2 regions of the Phenylobacterium sp. LjRoot97 genome follow, and region 2 is predicted to be linked to the other one. Evidence: riboswitches for the same ligand, from Rfam matches in the RefSeq annotation. Region 2 holds a riboswitch; the other holds the start of a gene.
What was found. A riboswitch is a leader RNA that binds a small molecule or an ion and turns the genes downstream of it on or off. The one in region 2 is predicted to bind cobalamin.
Positions count from the first base shown of each region.

Region 1: it holds a riboswitch for cobalamin, as region 2 does, so the genes downstream of both, metE (5-methyltetrahydropteroyltriglutamate--homocysteine S-methyltransferase) here and ACSQ2H_RS03750 (TonB-dependent receptor plug domain-containing protein) in region 2, are expected to answer to the same signal.

Region 1 covers NZ_CAXUTH020000001.1:2,802,346-2,806,753, forward strand. The annotation lists gene ACSQ2H_RS13940 (alkaline phosphatase D family protein) at 1-84, shown strand, start outside; gene ACSQ2H_RS13945 (hypothetical protein) at 163-948, shown strand; gene ACSQ2H_RS13950 (linear amide C-N hydrolase) at 952-2,016, opposite strand; cobalamin riboswitch at 2,185-2,415, shown strand; gene metE (5-methyltetrahydropteroyltriglutamate--homocysteine S-methyltransferase) at 2,525-4,408, shown strand, end outside.
Region 2 covers NZ_CAXUTH020000001.1:780,431-784,838, reverse strand. The annotation lists gene ACSQ2H_RS03755 (threonine-phosphate decarboxylase) at 1-615, opposite strand, end outside; gene ACSQ2H_RS03750 (TonB-dependent receptor plug domain-containing protein) at 596-2,539, opposite strand; cobalamin riboswitch at 2,647-2,834, opposite strand; gene cobU (bifunctional adenosylcobinamide kinase/adenosylcobinamide-phosphate guanylyltransferase) at 2,862-3,371, shown strand; gene ACSQ2H_RS03740 (acyclic terpene utilization AtuA family protein) at 3,463-4,408, shown strand, end outside.

The DNA of each region.
Region 1 (4,408 bases), 2.0 Mb from region 2:
CGCGGATCGGACCCGACCACCATGCTCGCGCGGCGCGTCGAAGCGCGCGCCGGAGAGCCTTGGCGCTTCGACCAGAAGGTGTAGCCCCCGGGAACGACAAGCGCGGCCGGAACGTTCGTCGCAGGCGTCCCGACTGCGGGCGCTGAGGGCGGGACAGCTATGATGACGCGACGACTGACGGCCGTGGGCGCGGGCGCTCTTTCCTTGCTGGCCGCCGCGGCTGCGACTTCGGCCCGAGCCGAGGACGAATGGAGCGTCACGGTCAGCCCCTATGTCTGGGCCGGCTCGCTCGACGGCAAAGCGGCGCTGGCCGGACTGCGCACCCATGTCGACGTGCCGTTTTCAGAGGCTATGGAGAACCTGGACCTGGCCGCCCTGGCCGAGGTCGAGATCATGCGCGGCCGCTGGGGGCTCTATCTCGACGGCCAGTACGTGAAGAGCAGCCAGGAGCAGGAACTGCTGGCCCAGCAGCTGGGCCTCGGGATCACCAAGGTCAACGCCATGGCCGGGATCTTCTACCGGATCTACGACTCTCCCCAGGGCGGCGACACGGTGACCGGCGAGCCGCGGCGCTTCGTGGTCGAGCCGATGGTCGGGGTGCGCTGGACCAAACTGAAGGCCGACGTCGAGGTGCTGGGCTTTGCGACCTCGAAGAAGGCCGACTGGACCGAGCCGTTCATCGGCGTCCGCTCCAGCCTCGATCTCACCGACCGCTGGAACCTATCCGGCCAGGCGGACGTCGGCGGCTTCGACATCGACGACAAGCGCAGCGTCAACGCCCAGGCCTTCGTCGGCTACCGCACGCAGCTGCTGAGCCGACCCGCGGTGCTGCGGGCCGGCTACCGGGTGCTCTACCAGTCGTACGAGACCGACGACTTCACCGGCCAGACCTTCCGCTGGGACGTCACCCAGCAGGGTCCGGTGGTGGGATTGAGCCTGGGCCTTTAGTCCCTACTGCAGGCCAAGGAACTTGAACGGCGGGGCCTCCTTGAACTGGGCCGAGACCTCGCCCGCATAGACGTTGCGCTGGTCCTTGCCGAGATCGAGCCGCTTCACCTTGCCGGTCTCTCGCGTGAAGTCGAGCTTGGTCAGGTCGACCCAGAAGGTGTTGGGCGTGAGGGCGGATTCGAAGAAGTACAGCTTGCGCTTGTGGTCGGCGACCGTGCGCCAGCGGGTCGAGGAGATGTTCGGCTGGTCGGGCGTGGTGATGCCGAACGGCACCGAGGCGTTTCGGATCACCCCGAACATGCTGGCCAGGGCCTCGACGGGGTCCTCGCTCTTGGGAATGGCGTTCGTATAGAACGACGCGCGAGCGAACCGGTCGGCGGACCGATTGGTCCCGGGCAGCATCACCGTGCCGCCGATTTCCTTCCAGTAGGCGTTGAGGGCCAACTGCTCGTCGAAGGTCGGGGAGTTGGTCATCACCTGATACTTCCGGTCGTGGTGGATGACCTGCTTGCCGCCGATGTACTCGACGATGGCGCTGTCGCCGCTGGCGTCCGACATCGACAGGTGCAGGGTCGCCAGGCGCTGCTCGCCGGGTACGGCGTCGGTGACGATGGTGAAGGGCTCCTTCTCCAGGGCGGCGACCGCCTCGCTGACCGTGGCGAAGTTATCGAGCACGTACTGCGCCCAGGCCGCGATGGTCAGGCCCGGCTTGGAGCCCTTGCCGAAAGCCGGATACTCCGACTCCACCAGCCACAGGACATTTGCGACGAGGCCCGCGTTCATGCCGTCGGTGGTCGAGATGTCATAGCCGGTGGCGATCACGCTGCCGTACTTCGAGGTCCACTTGATGGAGTTGGGCCCGGCCTGACCGTCGTGGCTCATGCCGCGCGGGAAGACATAGAGGTTCGTCTGGACGTCGACCTTCCAGTCCATCGACCGGGCGGTGATCACGTCGTTGTTGGCGCCGAGATAGACCACGCGGGTGCAGGCGTTGGCCGCCGCCGGGACGAGCACCAGGGCCGCGGCCGCCAACAGGCCCGGCAAAATGGACAGCACAGAATTGAACACAGCCGTTCTCCAGCCAGGCCCGCCCCCGCCGCGCCTCGCAATGCGATTTCCCACGCCCTGCAATTGCAAGTGTTGTCGCAACACCCGTCGGCAAGCAAGCGCCCTTGGTTGGGGCATAACGATATAAGGATATCTTTATATCACCCTTGACGAACCGGCACGATCGGCGCTGAATGGCGGCGTCGTGGTTCTCTGGGGCGCTCGCGCTCCAAGAGCTAAGAGGGAATCCGGTGACGACGACGCATCCTCCGATGCGGCGTCCATGCCGGGGCTGCCCCCGCAACTGTGAGCGGCGAGCCGAGGTCCATCTGTGTGTCACTGGCGTCATTCTGCGCTGGGAAGGCCGGACCAGAGCGTCGACCCGTGAGCCAGGAGACCTGCCTCGACAGATAACGTCCTCCGGCGGGGTGTCCGGTCAGGCCGCAAGCCTGTCGCGTCGACGCTCCCTCGCCGGCGTGTGCGCGCTCGCGACCGAGCCATGCCTCGCCACAACAGAATGGCAGAGGCTATGTCCGTCACCGTCGCCACCCTTGGATTTCCCCGTATCGGTCCCCGCCGCGAGCTGAAGACCGCCCTCGAACGCTATTGGTCGGGCAAGTCCGACCGCGCCGAATTGCTGGCCTTGGCCGCCGACCTGCGCGCCAGGACCTGGCGGCGCCAGGCGCAGTTGGGCGTCGACCACGTGCCCAGCAACGACTTCTCGCTCTACGACCATGTGCTCGACACCAGCGCCATGGTCGGCGCGATCCCCACGATCTACGGCTGGACCGGCGGACCGCTGGACGTGGACACCTATTTCGCGATGGCGCGGGGCGCCCAGGGCGAGGCCGAGCACGCCGAGTGCGGCCACGGCCATCGCCACGCGGTCGACGTCCCGGCCGCCGAGATGACCAAGTGGTTCGACACCAACTACCACTACCTGACGCCGGAAGTGTCGCCGGGCCAGACTTTCCAGCTCGCCTCCACCAAGGCGATCGACGAGTTCGTCGAGGCCAAGGCGCTGGGCGTCGTCACCCGGCCGGTGCTGCTGGGGCCCGTGACCTTCCTGAAACTGGCCAAGAGCAAGGTCGAGGGCTTCGACCCGCTCAGCCTGCTGGACGACCTGCTGCCGGTCTACGCGACGGTGCTGAACCGGCTGGAGCAGGCCGGCGCCCGGTGGGTGCAGATCGACGAGCCGTGCCTGGTCACCGACCTCGCCGACGCCGACCGCAAGGCCCTGCACCGGGCCTACCGCCTGCTGGCCCGCACGGCGCCGGGGGTGAAGCTGATGCTGACCACCTATTTCGGCGGACTGGACGACAACCTGGAGACCGCGCTCGCCCTGCCGGTCGCCGGCCTGCACGTCGACCTGGTGCGTGCGCCCGAGCAGTTCGACCGGGTGCTGGCCAACGCGCCGAGCGGAATGGTGCTGTCGCTCGGCGTCATCGACGGGCGCAACGTCTGGCGCGCAGATCTTGAGCGGCTGCTGGACCGGCTGGAGCCGCTGCTGGCCACCGACCGCGAGGTGGTGCTGGCGCCGTCCTGCTCCCTGCTCCACACGCCGATCGACCTGGCCCAGGAGAAGACGCTCGATGAGGACGTGCGCTCCTGGCTAGCCTTCGCGGTCCAGAAGATCGAGGAGCTCGTCGTCCTCGCCCAAGCCCTGAACACGGGACGCGGCAGCGTCGCCGAGGCGCTGGCCGCCTCGACCGCGGCGGCGAAGGCCCGGGCCGTTTCACCGAAGATCCACGATGCTGCGGTCGCCGAGCGGCTGGCCGCAGCCACCCCGGCCATGGCCCAGCGGACCTCGGGCTTCAGCCGCCGCCAGGCGCTGCAGATCCCGCGGCTCGACCTGCCGGCGTTTCCGACCACCACGATCGGCTCGTTTCCGCAGACCGACGAGGTCCGCAAGGCCCGCGCCGCCCATGACAAAGGCGACCTCAGCGACGCCGACTACGCCGCCTTCCTGCGCGAAGAGACCGCCCGCACCGTGCGCTGGCAGGAGGAGATCGGTCTCGACGTCCTGGTCCACGGCGAGTTCGAGCGCAACGACATGGTCCAGTACTTCGGCGAGCAGCTCAGCGGCTTCGCCTTCACCAAACAAGGCTGGGTGCAGTCCTATGGATCGCGCTGCGTGCGCCCGCCGATCCTGTATGGCGACGTCTCGCGGCCGGCGCCGATGACGGTCGAGTGGTGGCGCTACGCCCAGAGCCTGACCCAGCGACCGATGAAGGGGATGCTGACCGGGCCGGTGACGATCCTGAATTGGTCGTTCGTGCGCAACGACGTCCCGCGCGAACTGGCTTGTCGGCAGATCGCCTTAGCGATCCGCGACGAGGTGCTCGACCTCGAAGCGGCCGGGGCCAAGATCATCCAGATCGACGAGGCCGCCCTGCGCGAGGGCCTGCCGCTG
Region 2 (4,408 bases):
CAGCACGACGGTGCGGCTCGAGCGGCTTCCTTCCCCCTCCCCCGTTTGCACGGGGGAGGAGAAGAAACTCGCGGCGACGCTGAGCTGCGGCGCGGTTTCGACGAAGGCTTCGTCGACGATCAGCCAGCGATCGCCGAGGTCCGGCGCGGCGACGATCGCCCCATCGGGGTTGTTCGGATTGACCAGCACCACCGCCTCGGCGGCGCTGGTGGAGATCTGGTCGGCTGTGACGGCCTTCACCTTCGCGCCGGCCAGCCGCCAGGCCTCGGCGTGACCGCCATAGGTCGGCGAGACGATGGCCGCTGAGCGGGCGCCGAGGATCCGCGGCAGCACGCGCAGCGCCGCTTCCGTGCCGGGGGTGGCGACCACCCGGTCGGCGTCGACCCCGAAGGCGCGGCCGGCGGCGGCTTCCAGCGCCCTCACCTCCTCGGGATCAGGCAGCCGGCGCAGCGCCTCGGGAGCGGCCCGCGGGGCCCGATAGGCCCGCGGGTTGATCCCGGTCGACAGGTCGAGCCACGGCGCGGGAGCGTCCGGAAACGCTCCCTTGGCCGCCGCCAAGCGGCCGCCGTGGCGGAGGAAAGCCCCCGCGTCGAGATCAGAAGCGGGCGCGGACACCAGCGTACACGCCCCGGCCCGGCGAGCCGTAGTTGCGGGTGGTCTCGTAGTCGTCGTCGAAGGCGTTCTCGACGCGGCCATAGAGCTCGAAGGTCTCGTTGACCGGATACGACGCGCGCAGATCCAGCAGGGTGTAGGCCTGCAGGACGTAGCTGTTGGCGGCGTTGTCGTAGCTCTTGCCGACATAGCGGATCGAGCCGCCGAGGCTGGCGCGGTTTTCCCAGGTGTAGGTCGCCTGGATGTTGGCCTGATGCTCGGGCCGGCGGGCCAGGTGCTTGCCGCGGTTCGCGTTGCCGGGCGAGTCGTTCTCGGTGTCGGTCCAGGTGTAGTTGGCGCCGAGCTCCAGCGGGCCCAGGTCAGCGCTGCCTTCCAGCTCCACCCCATGCGCCTTCGTCTGGGCGGTGTTGGCGTAGTAGCCGAAACGGCGCACGCCGTTCACGACGCACATCGGGTCGGGGGTCGTGGCCGTGCAGGAGAAGTAGTCGATCTGGTTGTCGGTCTCGCGGTTGAAGTAGGTCGCGCGGACCAGGAAGCGTCCGGCGAAGCGCTGCTCGATGCCGGCGTCCCAGCCGTCGGCCTCTTCGGCTTCCAGCGCCAGGTTCCCGTACTCCGAATAGAGCTGGTAGAGGGTCGGGGCCTTGAAGCCCTGGCCGAAGCTGGCGCGCAGCACGGTGTTCCCGTCGTTCAGCGACCAGGCGGCGGCCAGTTGGCCGAGGGTCGCTTCGCCGAAGGTGTCGTGGCTGTCGCGGCGCAGGCCGGCGGTCAGGGTCAGGCCGGTGATCACCTCGCCCTGAACCTGGGCGTAGATGCCGTCGATGCCGGCCTTGGCTCTCGTCACCGGCGGGTTGGGGGCGAAGGCGCTGGGCGATGCGGAGCGCATCGAAGCGTCCTCGGTCTCGCCGCCGAAGGTCGCGGTCCAGGCGTCGTTGATCGCCCAGACGCCCTGGTACTCCCAGCGCTTGTTCTCGCCGCGGGCGTCGAAGGTGGTGGTGGTCACCGCCTGGTCCGGATTGGTGTTCTGGCGGTCGGTGCGGGTGTAGGCGTAGGCGACGCGGTTGGTCAGGGCGCCGTCGAACAGGTTGAAGTTCACCGCGCCGTAGCCGACGAACTCCTCGGTCTCGCCGGTCTCGCGGGTGTCGCCGAAGCTGAAGGTGGGCGGCGGGAAGCCGTCGAAGCCGTTGCGCCCCTTGGAGTAGACGCCGCGCAGGTCGAAGGAGAGGTTCTCGGTGGCGGTGAACAGCGCGCGACCGCTGACGCCGGTGTTCTCGTAGCCGTCCTTTTCCTTGCCGAGGCGATAGGAGGAGACGCCGTCGGTGTCGTAGCGGCCGGCGGCCAGGCGCCAGGCCAGGCGCTCGGTCTTGCCGCCGACGCCGGCGCGGAAATAGGTCGTGCCCATCGAGCCGCCCTCGGCGGCGGCGTCGGCCTCGAACGGCTCGGACGCCTCGCGGGTGATGATGTTGACAACGCCGCCGATGGCCTGGCTGCCCCACAGGGTCGACTGGGCGCCGCGCAGCACCTCGATGCGGCCGATGTCGCCCGCCAGCAGGTTCGAGAAGTTGTATCCGCCGCCGGTGGTCGACGGGTCGTTGAGCTTCACGCCGTCGATGATGACGACGGTCTGGTCGGCCTCGGCGCCGCGGATGCGCACCGAGGTCGAGCCGCCGACGCCGCCGTTGCGCGAGAACGAGACGCCCGGCATCGACGACAGCAGGGTCGAGATGTCGACCGTCTGGGCGGCCTTGATGGCCTCGTAGTCGAGGACGCTGATGGCCTGGCCGACGCGGTCGGCGGCCTGCGGGTTGCGGTTGGCGGTGACCACCAGTTCGCCGACGCTGGCGATGGCGACCGGGGCGGCGGTCTGGGCGAGCGCACTGGTGGCGAGACCGCAGAGCGCGGCGGTGGTGGCGAGTAGAACGGTCTTCAACGGGTTATCCCCCCTGACGCATGACGACATGACCCGCGCACGAACGCAGGTCGACGGACGTCGTCTCTCGGGAAGGTTCCCCGTTCGCGCGCTCCCACCGAGCGTACGAAGGACGACCGCGTCAGGCAGGTCTCCTGGCTCACGGGTCACAGCCTTTGCGCGCCGCCTTCCCAGACTGTCGTCCAGTGGCATATGACGCGCGGGCTCGCCGCTTACAGTTGCGGGGGCAGCCCAGGTTTCACACCTGAGTTCCCTATTAATCCCCTCTCGGGGAACCTGTCGCGGGGCCTGCCTAGGCTCTGCCATGCGGAGCGTCAATCCCATGAGCCTGACCTTCGTCCTGGGCGGCGCGCGATCCGGCAAGACCAGCTATGCGCTGCGCGAGGCCTGGAACCACGCCGGAAATCGCCGGGTGATGATCGCCACCGCCCAGGCCCACGACGTCGAGATGGCGCAGCGCATCGCCCGCCATCAGGCCGAACGCGGCGAGGGCTGGGTCACGGTGGAGGCGCCGCTGGAGCTGGCCGGAGCGGTCGCCGCGCTGGACGCCGGCGACGTGGCGGTGGTCGACTGCCTGACCCTGTGGCTGACCAACCACCTGCTGGCCGAGGCCGACCTGGCGCAGAAGGTCGCCGAGTTGGCCGCGGCGCTGAAGGCCAGTCCGGCGACGCTCTACGTCGTCTCCAACGAGGTCGGCCAGGGCATCGTGCCCGACAACGCCCTGGCCCGCCGGTTCCGCGACGAGGCCGGCTGGATGAACCAGGCGATGGCCGCGGCGGCCGACCGCGCGGTGCTGATCAGCGCCGGATTGCCGCTGGTCCTTAAGGGCTGACGCTTTTTGCATCCAAAATATTGACCGTTTGAATTCACACCCATAGGCTTGTCGAAACGCCCGCCAAGGGCGCAGGCCAGGGTGGAGCGCGATGGACGGACCGATCAGGATTCTGGTGCCGACGGGCTCGCTCGGCGCCGGCGCCAGCGAGAAGGAGGTCGCCTACGGCATCGCCCAGGGGGCGCGGGCGATCGCCACCGACGCCGGCTCCACCGACAGCGGCGCGGCCTATCTGGCGCTGGGGATCTCGAAGAACAACCGCGGCTCGGTGAAGCGCGACCTGAGCATCCTGATGAAGGCCGGGGCGGAGGCGAACATCCCGCTGATCATCGGCACCTGCGGCCAGGCCGGCGGCGACCGCAACCTCGACTGGACGGCGCAGATCGTCGTCGAGGTGGCCGGCGAACTCGGTATCCGGCCGAAGATCGCCCTGCTCTATTCCGAACAGGACAAGGCCGACCTGAAGGCGCGCAACGCGGCGGGCCAGATCTCGCCGCTGGCGCCGCTGGGCCCGCTGGACGACGCCGACATCGACGCCTGCGAGCACATCGTCGCGGCCATGGGCCCCGAGCCGTACATGGCCGCGCTGCAGGCCGGGGCCGACATCGTGCTGGGCGGACGCACCACCGACACCGCGGTGCTGGCCTGTTTCGCGTTGCTGCACGGCGCGCCGGCCGGGCCCGCCTGGCACGCGGCCAAGATCGCCGAGTGCGGGGCGCAGTGCACGGCGGTGCGCAACGGCGGGGCCGGGGTGCTGATCGGCATCGGTCCCGACGGCTTCGAGGTCGAGCCGCTGGCCGCCGACAACTGGTGCGATCCGGAAAGCGTCTCGGCGCACATGCTCTACGAGAACAGCGACCCGTTCCGGCTGACCGAGCCCGGCGGGGTGCTGGACGTGACCCAGGCGGTCTACACCCAGCTGTCGGAGCGGGCGGTGAAGGTGACCGGCTCGGTCTGGGAGCCGCGGCCCTACACCATGAAGCTGGAGGGCGCGGCGGCCAGCCGCTTCCAGACGGTGATGCTGATCGGCGTCCAGG